One region of the Streptomyces alboniger genome, then DNA from elsewhere that is predicted to be linked to it. Evidence: riboswitches for the same ligand, from Rfam matches in the RefSeq annotation. Region 1 holds a riboswitch; the other holds the start of a gene.

Region 1 (5,265 bases):
CGGACCGCGGGGGTGCGGTGCGCGTTCTGCGTCAACAGGGCGTAGAACTGGGGGATCTCGATGCTCGGCTCGGTGAGCCTGAGGGGCCCGGCGGGCAGCAGGTCGAGGCCGGTGGAGATGCGGCGCAGATCGAGCCAGGGGATGCCGACGCCGCCGCCGGGGGCGTGCGGATTCAGCCACAGGCCGTAGTGGTCGGGGTAGAGGGTGCGGGCGACATCGACGCCGCGCACCACTTCGTAGCTGCGGTTCCAGCCGCTCGCGGACAGTTCCTGGGCGGAGGTCACGCAGGGGGCGTAGCCGAGGCCCTCGATCTCCATGTTCCCGTACTGGGCGTCGGGGGAGCCGGCCTGGCCGTGCCAGAGCAGCATCCACACCTGGTCGGCGGCGAGCGCGCGCAGGAGCGCCTCGTACGCGTCGTAACGCCCCGGCGTCACCTGGCGCAGCACCTGCTCCACCTGTCCGGCCGCGGCCGTGCCCGACGCACTCACCCGTAACCGCCCCTTCGTGACGAACTCAACGGACCCGAGGAATAGGCCCAGTCACTGGGCCCAAGGAATGGAACCAGCTTAAGCGGCGATCCGGTGGTAGAACGGCCGCACCGTCACGCGCAGCCAGTCGGCGACCGGGTCCTGCGCCACGTCGAGCAGGACGAGGTTCACCGGCCACGGCACGGGGACCTGGCCGAGGGCGCGGCCCAGGGCCTCCATCGGCAGGTCGCGGGCGGTGCCCTCCCAGGAGGACAGTTCGACACCGACGAAGAGGGTCGGGTCGTCCGTCTCGATGGCGGCCAGGCAGCGGCGCGCCGTGAGCACGACGCCGGCCGCCTCGAACTCCCGGCCGGCCGCGGCGAGGAAGTCCACGGGGTCCTCCTGCCAGTCCGGCTCGAAGAGGCGTACGCGGCCGCCGGTGGTGGGCCCGTCCAGCGGGGTGCGCCCGGCCCGGCACAGCTCGGCGACCGCGGGGGGCGGCAGCGGGACGCCGACCGTGCCGTCCGGGTTCAGGGCCAGGCCCAGCTGCGGGGGCAGGCCGCGGGCGAACTCGACGGCGGGTGCGACCGTGTGTCCCATGCGGTCGGCCGCCTCGCCGAGTGCCTGGCGGAACTGCTGTTCGGAGGTGAAGACGGGGACGTACGCCTGGCCGTCGATCTCCAGGGTGGGCAGGTCGAGGGTGCCGCTGTCGGGGCCCCCGCCGTTCGGCAGGGGGATCCATATCCGGCTGCGGCCGAGGACCTCCACGATCCGTGCGCCCGCCGACGCGGGGGCGCCGAGGGAGGCCGCGAGGACCTCTTCGAGTTCATTGCCCGGCCATCCGCCGTACGGATGGGCATGTGCCTGCGCCGGAAAGTCCATCTGTCCAACCCCTGCTCGCGCTGTCCAACCCCTGCCCACGACCGCTGCCCGCGGGTCGCGGCTGCCTGCGGCCGAAACCCTAGCGTCGGGCGTCCTCAGCGGTCGAAGGCGATCCCCCGCAGGACCTGCGCCGCCGCGCGGTCGAGGAGCACCGCCGAGCCGCAGCCGCGCGGCAGACGGCCGCGCTCGGCGGCACCGACCAGCCGCCCGACGGTTCTGCGGTGGCGCGCGAAGGCGTACCGGGAGACGCCGCGGCCGCGCTCGCGCTGGCCGGCGAGGGCGGTGTCCGCGGGGACGTCGAGCAGGAGCAGGTGCAGGGTCCTGCCGCGCCGCGCGGCCTCGCGGGCGAGCCAGCGGCGCACCCAGGGCTGGGTGCCGCAGTCGTGCACGACGGCGCCGGCGCCGGACCGCAGGACGCGGCGCAGCGCCGCGTAGTGCGCGAGGCGGACCAGGGGGCGGTAGAGCGCGTAGGGCAGCAGGCGCGGCATGCGGCGGGCCCAGCGGTCGCGGGTGTCCTGGGAGTCGATGCGGGGGCCCGTGACGGCCTGCCGCATCAGCGTGGACTTTCCGCCGCCGGGCAGCCCGGAGACGACGACCAGGTCGCCCTCGTCGAAGGAGAGCCGGTGGGGGCTGTGCCCGGCCCGGTGGCGCAGATCCCGGACGACGGCCACGGGGAGCCGGCCGCAGTCCTCCCCGAGCGGGGCGGCGGCCTGCTTGGGCAGCGCCACCCCCGTGGTCGTGGCGTACACACTCGTCCTGCTGCGCACCGTGATCTGCCTCCCCATAGCGGTCACGTACTGCTTTCCCCGGCAAGTGTAAAGAGAAGGTAATGCCGCACAAGGGGATTACTCGACCATGAGTCCCCCTCGTCCACCTCGCGTGCAATGATGTGCGCGCCAACTCCATACCGGCCGTTTGAATCCGCGCGGGAGAGTTCCCGGCAGGCGTCGTACGACGCTCCGGGGCGCCGAAGGAGCAAGTCCCTCCCTTGAATCTCTCAGGCCCCGTACCGCGCGGGCGAGGCACATCTGAAAAGCGGGCCGGCAGCCGTCGGCTCCACCCAAGGTGCAAGCCGTGACCCTCGCAGGCCGAGTGGTCGTGGCGAACCTCTCAGGTTCCGATGACAGATGGGGAGGATCGACCTCGCCCGTCATGCCCTGGGAGTTCCCTTCATGAGCACTGCCCCCCGTCTGACCGCCCTCGACGCCGTCCATCGGTCGCTCGGCGCGACCATGACCGACTTCGCGGGCTGGGACATGCCGCTGCGGTACGGCAGCGAGCGCGACGAGCACAACGCCGTGCGCACCAAGGCCGGTCTCTTCGACCTCTCCCACATGGGCGAGATCACCGTCACCGGCCCGGCGGCCGCGGACTTCCTGAACTTCGCGCTGGTCGGCAACATCGGCTCCATCGGGGTCGGCCGCGCCCGCTACACGATGATCGTCGCCGAGGACGGCGGCATCCTGGACGACCTGATCGTCTACCGGCTCGGCGAGCCCGAGGCCCCCGAGTACATGGTCGTCGCCAACGCCTCCAACGCCCAGGTCGTCCTCGACGCGCTCACCGCCCGCGCCGAGGGCTTCGACGTGGAGGTCCGCGACGATCGCGACGCCTACGCGCTGCTCGCCGTCCAGGGCCCCGAGTCCCCCGGCATCCTGAAGTCCCTGACGGACGCCGACCTGGACAACCTGAAGTACTACGCGGGCCTGCCCGGCACCGTCGCGGGCGTCCCCGCGCTGATCGCCCGCACGGGCTACACCGGCGAGGACGGCTTCGAACTGTTCGTCGCCCCCGGTGACGCCGAGAAGCTGTGGGGCGCGCTGATGGAGGCGGGCACGCCGGTCGGCCTGGTCCCCGCGGGCCTCTCCTGCCGCGACACGCTGCGCCTGGAGGCGGGCATGCCGCTGTACGGGCACGAGCTGACCGCCGAGCTGACGCCGTTCGACGCGGGGCTCGGGCGGGTCGTGAAGTTCGAGAAGACGTCGCGGTCCGAGACCTTCGTGGGGCGCGCGGCGCTCGCGGCCGCCGCCGAGCGCGCCGAGTCCGCCCCGCCGCGCAAGCTCGTCGGCCTGATCGCCGCGGGCCGCCGCGTCCCGCGCGCGGGCTTCCCGGTGGTCGCGGACGGCAAGGTCATCGGCGAGGTCACCTCGGGCGCCCCGTCCCCGACGCTGGGCAAGCCGATCGCGATGGCGTACGTCGACGCGGAGCACTCGGCCCCGGGCACGCCCGGCGTCGGCGTGGACATCCGTGGTACCCACGAGCCGTACGAGGTCGTGGCGCTGCCGTTCTACAAGCGCCAGAAGTGACTGCCCGCACATCGTCCCCGTTCCGCAGCACCCACCCGCGTACAGGAGAATTCAGGTCATGAGCAACCCCCAGCAGCTGCGTTACAGCAAGGAGCACGAGTGGCTGTCGGCCGCCGAGGAGGGCGTGTCGACGATCGGCATCACCGAGCACGCGGCCAACGCGCTCGGCGACGTCGTCTTCGTGCAGCTTCCGGAGGTCGGTGACACGGTGACCGCGGGCGAGACCTGCGGTGAGCTGGAGTCGACCAAGTCGGTCAGCGACCTCTACTCCCCGGTGACCGGCGAGGTCGTCGAGGCCAACCAGGACGTCGTGGACGACCCCTCGCTGGTGAACTCCGCGCCGTTCGAGGGCGGTTGGCTCTTCAAGGTCCGGACCACGGAGGAGCCGAAGGACCTGCTCTCCGCGGACGAGTACACCGAGTTCTCCGGCAGCTAAGGATCTCCCCGATGTCGCTTCTGAACACCCCTCTCCACGAGCTGGACCCGGACGTCGCCGCCGCCGTCGACGCCGAGCTGCACCGCCAGCAGTCGACCCTGGAAATGATCGCCTCGGAGAACTTCGCTCCGGTCGCCGTCATGGAGGCCCAGGGCACGGTCCTCACCAACAAGTACGCCGAGGGCTACCCCGGCCGCCGCTACTACGGCGGCTGCGAGCACGTCGACGTCGCCGAGCAGATCGCGATCGACCGCGTCAAGGAGCTGTTCGGCGCCGAGTACGCCAACGTCCAGCCGCACTCCGGCGCCTCCGCCAACCAGGCCGCCCTCTTCGCGATCGCCCAGCCCGGCGACACGATCCTCGGCCTGGACCTGGCGCACGGCGGCCACCTCACCCACGGCATGCGCCTGAACTTCTCCGGCAAGCAGTTCAACGTGGTCCCGTACCACGTGGACGAGGCCGGTCTGGTCGACATGGCCGAGGTCGAGCGCCTGGCCAAGGAGAACAGCCCGAAGGTGATCATCGCGGGCTGGTCCGCCTACCCGCGGCAGCTGGACTTCGCGGAGTTCCGCCGGATCGCCGACGAGGTCGGCGCGTACCTGTGGGTCGACATGGCGCACTTCGCCGGCCTGGTCGCCGCCGGGCTGCACCCCAACCCGGTGCCGTTCGCGGACGTGGTGACCTCCACCACGCACAAGACGCTGGGCGGTCCGCGCGGCGGCATCATCCTGGCCCGCAACAAGGACTTCGCGAAGAAGCTGAACTCCGCGGTCTTCCCCGGCTTCCAGGGCGGCCCCCTCGAACACGTGATCGCCGCCAAGGCCGTCTCGTTCAAGGTCGCCGCGAGCGAGGAGTTCAAGGAGCGCCAGCAGCGCACCCTGGACGGTGCCCGCATCCTGGCCGAGCGCCTGGTGCAGGACGACGCCAAGGCCGTCGGCGTCGACGTCCTGTCCGGCGGCACGGACGTGCACCTGGTCCTGGTGGACCTGCGCAACAGCGAGCTGGACGGCCAGCAGGCCGAGGACCGCCTCCACGAGGTCGGCATCACGGTCAACCGCAACGCCATCCCGAACGACCCGCGCCCCCCGATGGTCACCTCGGGCCTGCGGATCGGCACCCCGGCGCTCGCCACGCGCGGCTTCCAGGAGGAGGACTTCCGGGAGGTCGCCGACGT
Region 2 (5,265 bases), 4.4 Mb from region 1:
TGAGCCTTCTCCGGGGGCTCGAATCAGACCATTCGACTAGCCTTTCCCCGCGGCAAGGTGCGGGAAACCACTCTCAGGGTGATTATCACTCGGCGTGGCGAGTGTGGCGATCGTTGACGAGCCCCTGGTGACTGCCTACCGTCGAGAAGGCAGGTCAAGGACGGAGGTCGGCGTGAGAAGCAGCGGCGACGGTACGGCGGTGGGCGGTCCGTACCCGCTTCACAGCAGCGCGACCGATCACTCTCCGAAACCGATGGCGGTCCAGGGGAGCGGGGACGCGACGTTCGAGAATTCCGAGCAGATCGGGTACCGCGGGCCGACCGCGTGCGCGGCCGCGGGCATCACGTACCGACAGCTCGACTACTGGGCCCGGACGGGTCTGGTCGAGCCCAGCGTGCGCGCCGCCGGGGGCTCCGGGACCCAGCGGCTCTACAGCTTCCGTGACGTCGTCGTCCTGAAGGTCGTCAAGAGGTTCCTCGATACCGGGGTATCGCTACAGAACATCCGTACGACGGTCCAGCATCTGCGGGAGCGCGGATTCTGTGATCTTGAGCGGATGACCCTGATGAGCGACGGGGCGACGGTCTACGAGTGCACCTCGCCCAGCGAGGTGCACGACCTCCTCCAAGGCGGTCAGGGGATCTTCGGGATCGCCGTGGGTGTGGTGTGGCGTGATGTCGAGGCCGCGCTGTCCCAGCTGCACGGGGAGCGGATCGACACCGGGGAGACGCTCATCGGGAACAACCCCGGCGACGAACTTGCCAGGCGGCGCAACAGAGCGGTCTGAAGTCCCCGGGCCGTCCCGAGCGGCCCGACTCCGGAAGAGCGGCATCGGCGGGGCATTGTCAGTGGCGTAGGGCAGCATCGGAGATGTGAGAAGCGCGCCGACGATTCTGCATCTGGACATGGATGCCTTCTACGCGTCCGCCGAGCAGGCCGCGAAGCCGAGTCTGCGTGGGAAGGCCGTCGTGGTGGGCGGCCTCGGGCCCCGAGGGGTCGTGGCCACTGCCTCGTATGAGGCGCGGCGGTTCGGTGTGCACTCCGCGATGCCGATGGGGCAGGCCCGGCGGCTTGCGCCGAACGCCGCGTATCTCGTGCCGCGCTTCGGGCTCTACCGCGAGATCAGCGAGCAGGTGATGGGCCTGCTGCGGGAGCTGTCGCCGCTGGTGGAGCCGCTGAGCCTGGACGAGGCCTTCGTGGACCTGGAGGCGGGTGGTGTCGCCGATGACGAGGCGTCGGCCAGGGCGGTGGGGGAGCGGCTGCGGGCGGACATCAGGGCGGTGACGGGGCTGACCGGGTCGGTGGGGCTCGCCGCGTCCAAGATGCTGGCGAAGATCGCCTCGGAGGAGGCCAAGCCGGATGGGCTCAGGCTGATAGCACCGGGGACGGAGCGGGCGCTGCTGGGGCCGATGTCGGTGCGGACGTTGCCCGGCGTGGGGCCGGCCACCGGCGATCATCTGCGGCGGGCCGGGATCACCACTGTCGAGGAGATCGCGGAGGCCGGGCAGGACGAGCTCGTACGGCTGCTGGGCAAGGCGCACGGAGGATCGTTGTACGCGATGGCGCTGGCGCTCGACGAGCGGCCCGTGGTGGCCGAGCGGGAGAGCAAGTCGGTCAGCGTCGAGGACACGTACGACGTGGACATCCACGACCGGGTGCGGGTCAGGGCGGAGGTCGCGCGGCTCGCCGACCGGTGCGTGCAGCGGTTGCGTGCGGCGGGGCACTCCGGGCGGACCATCGTGCTGAAGGTGCGGCGGTTCGACTTCTCGACGCTGACGCGGTCCGAGACGCTGCGGGGGCCCACGGACGATCCCGGAGTGGTGCGGGAGGCCGCGGCGCGGCTGCTGGAGTCCGTGGACACCACGGGCGGGGTGCGGCTGCTCGGTGTGGGTGTTTCGGGGCTCGCCGACTACACGCAGGAGGACCTCTTCGCCCAGGCGCAGGCCGAGGCGGCGCAGGGGGAGGCGGCGCAGGGGGAGACGGGAGGCGAGGTGGATGCCCCCGCGCCCGGGGAGGCTGTGTCCGGGGAGCCGGAGGCCGTCTCGCAGGCCGAGGAGCCGGCGGTGCCTGTGGAGCGGAGGTGGGCCGCCGGGATCGATGTCCGCCATGCCGAGTACGGGCACGGGTGGGTGCAGGGGAGCGGCCTGGGCCGGGTGACCGTGCGGTTCGAGACGCCGGGGTCGGAGCCGGGGCGGGTACGGACGTTCAGGACCGACGATCCGAAGCTGGAGCCCGCGGAGCCGTTGCCGCTGGTGGGGGTGGGGACGCGGAGTGAGGCAGCGGCGGGGGCCGGGGTGGTGGAGTTGAGCTGAGGGAGCCTGAGGGGCTGGGGTCGGCCCGTGCGGTTCCGGCGGGCGGGCGGGTGCGCTGGGCGGCCGTGCAGAGGGCTGGCCGGGCTGACCGCGAGGGCATGGGGGTGGTTGATGCAGCGGCGGCTGGGCGCGGTGGGGGGGGGTGTTTCGGCGCGCCAGAGGAGGCGGAGGCGACACGTGCCGCGTGGCTTTGAGGGGCGACGGGCGGGCTCGCGGGGTCTGCTCGGCTGGGCGCCGTGGGTGGGGGCGAGTGCGGGGCCGGGATGAAGGGCCCGGGGTTTGCTGCGGGGGTGGGCGTGGGTCAGGTGGGGTCTCGGTCTGCCAGGTTGCCGAAGTCGTGGTCGGGAGGCGGGGGCTGTGGGGGCGTGGTGTCCAGGCCGTAGTGGTGGTAGAGCTGGAGCTCCTGGGCGGGAGACAAATGGCGGCCCACGCCGAAGTCGGGGGCCTCCTTGATCAGGGCGCGCTCGAAGGGGATGTGGAGAGTGCCGTCGTCGACCAGTTCGCTCGGTTCGAGCGGGACGAAGGCGTCGCGGCTGAACAGGCCGGTCCGTATGGCCGCCCACTCCGGTGCGCCGGTGGCGTCGTCGATGTAGATCTCGTCGATCGTGCCGATCTTGGCCCCGTTCCGGTCGAACGCCTTGCGGCCGATCAGGTTGCGCGGATCGATATCGGTCTGCACGGGCCCTCCAGCTGGTCGCGGGGTCTCGGATGTGGGCATAACTCATCTTTGTCCGCTCGTACTCACTACGTAAGAGCACTTCGGGGCAGGCGGCCACTCGAGGGAACGCCCGTGGTCCTCGCTGGTAGGCTGGCGACTGGCTGCTGACCCCGTGCGGGAGAGCTCTCCGGGTCACGATTCCGGAGGCGCCGAAGGAGCAAATCCTCCCCGGAATCTCTCAGGCACCCGTACCGCACGGATGAGGTCACTCTGGAAAGCAGGGCGGGCGTACGGGCGGGCACGTTCGAAACCCTTCCTCACCGACGGTGAAAGCCGGGACGGCGCCTTCGCGGGCGTTCCCCGGTGAAGCTCTCAGGTTGAGATGACAGAGGGGGAGGCCGTCCGGGTACCCGCGCCGTGGTACCCCTCGTAGGTCGCGCAGACCAGGAGGCCTCCGCAATGACTGCCACCAATCGCATCCCGCTCTCCGAGCTCGAACAGGGCATTCCCTTCGAGCAGCGGCACATCGGGCCCGATGCGGAAGCGCGGGCCAAGATGCTCGCCCAGGTCGGGTACGGCTCGCTGGACGAGCTGACGTCCGCCGCGGTGCCGGATGTGATCAAGAACGCCGAGGCGCTGGACCTGCCCGGCGCGCGCAGCGAGGCCGAGGTCCTCGCCGAACTGCGCTCCCTCGCGGACCGCAACCAGGTCCTCGACTCCATGATCGGGCTCGGGTACTACGGGACCTTCACCCCGCCGGTCATCCTGCGGAACGTGATGGAGAACCCCGCCTGGTACACCGCGTACACGCCGTACCAGCCCGAGATCTCCCAGGGGCGGCTCGAGGCGCTGCTGAACTTCCAGACCATGGTCGCCGAGCTGACCGGACTGCCCACTTCCGGGGCCTCGCTGCTCGACGAGGGCACGGCCGCCGCCGAGGCCATGGCGCTCTCGCGGCGCATGGGCAAGGTCAAGGACGGCGTCTTCGTCGTCGACGCCGACGCGCTGCCGCAGACCATCGCCGTCATCCGGACCCGCGCCGAGCCGACCGGCGTCGAGATCGTCGTCGCCGACCTGAGCGAGGGCATCCCGGCTGAGGTCGCCGAGCGCGGTGTCGTGGGGGTGCTGGTGCAGTACCCCGGCGCCTCCGGTGCCGTACGCGACATCAAGCCGGTCATCGACCAGGCCCATGAGCTGGGCGCCGTCGTCACCGTCGCCGCCGACCTGCTCGCCCTGACGCTGCTCACCTCGCCCGGTGAGCTCGGCGCGGACATCGCGGTCGGCACGACGCAGCGCTTCGGCGTGCCGATGGGCTTCGGCGGCCCGCACGCCGGCTACATGGCGGTCCGCGAGAAGTTCGCGCGCAGCCTGCCCGGGCGGCTCGTCGGCGTCTCCGTCGACGCCGACGGCAACAAGGCGTACCGGTTGGCGTTGCAGACCCGCGAGCAGCACATCCGCCGCGAGAAGGCCACCAGCAACATCTGTACCGCTCAGGTGCTGCTGGCCGTCATGGCCGGTATGTACGCCGTCTACCACGGCCCCGACGGGCTCAAGTCCATCGCGCGACGCACCCACCGGTACGCGACGCTGCTCGCCGCGGGTCTCACGGCCGGTGGCGTCGAGGTCGTCCACGGCGCGTACTTCGACACGCTGACCGTGCGCGTGCCCGGCAAGGCCGAGGAGTTCGTCGCGGCCGCCCGCGAAGGCGGCGTCAACATCCACCTGATCGACGCCGATCACGTCTCGCTCGCCTGCGACGAGACCACCACGCGCCAGCAGCTGACCGCCGTGTGGGGCGCCTTCGGCGTCGAGGCCGACGTCGACGCGCTCGACGCCGCTGTCTCGGACACGCTGCCCGCGGACCTGCTGCGCACGGACGAGTACCTCACGCACCCGGTCTTCCACCAGTACCGCTCCGAGACCTCGATGCTGCGCTACCTGCGCAAGCTGGCCGACCGTGACTACGCGCTCGACCGCGGCATGATCCCGCTGGGCTCCTGCACCATGAAGCTCAACGCGACCACCGAGATGGAGCCGGTCACCTGGCCCGAGTTCGGGCAGCTGCATCCCTTCGCGCCCGCCCGGCAGGCGCAGGGGTACCTCACCCTCATCAGGGAGCTGGAGGAGCGGCTGGCCGAGGTCACCGGCTACGACAAGGTCTCCCTCCAGCCCAACGCCGGGTCGCAGGGCGAGCTGGCCGGACTGCTCGCCGTACGCGGGTACCACCGCGCCAACGGCGACGAGCAGCGCACCGTCTGCCTCATCCCGTCCTCCGCGCACGGTACGAACGCCGCG

Evidence for each region. A riboswitch is a leader RNA that binds a small molecule or an ion and turns the genes downstream of it on or off. The one in region 1 is predicted to bind glycine.
Region 2: another riboswitch for glycine. It lies ahead of gcvP (aminomethyl-transferring glycine dehydrogenase); the one in region 1 lies ahead of gcvT (glycine cleavage system aminomethyltransferase GcvT).

The regions. Positions count from the first base shown of each region.
Region 1 is NZ_CP023695.1:5,577,165-5,582,429, reverse strand. It holds gene CP975_RS25050 (enhanced serine sensitivity protein SseB C-terminal domain-containing protein) at 1-488, opposite strand, end outside; gene CP975_RS25045 (enhanced serine sensitivity protein SseB) at 567-1,349, opposite strand; gene CP975_RS25040 (AAA family ATPase) at 1,445-2,134, opposite strand; glycine riboswitch at 2,266-2,371, shown strand; glycine riboswitch at 2,372-2,486, shown strand; gene gcvT (glycine cleavage system aminomethyltransferase GcvT) at 2,522-3,655, shown strand; gene gcvH (glycine cleavage system protein GcvH) at 3,714-4,091, shown strand; gene glyA (serine hydroxymethyltransferase) at 4,103-5,265, shown strand, end outside.
Region 2 is NZ_CP023695.1:1,148,415-1,153,679, reverse strand. It holds gene CP975_RS04905 (bifunctional nuclease family protein) at 1-3, shown strand, start outside; gene CP975_RS04900 (MerR family transcriptional regulator) at 173-787, shown strand; gene CP975_RS04895 (DNA polymerase IV) at 873-2,312, shown strand; gene CP975_RS04890 (PRC-barrel domain-containing protein) at 2,614-2,991, opposite strand; glycine riboswitch at 3,136-3,234, shown strand; gene gcvP (aminomethyl-transferring glycine dehydrogenase) at 3,430-5,265, shown strand, end outside.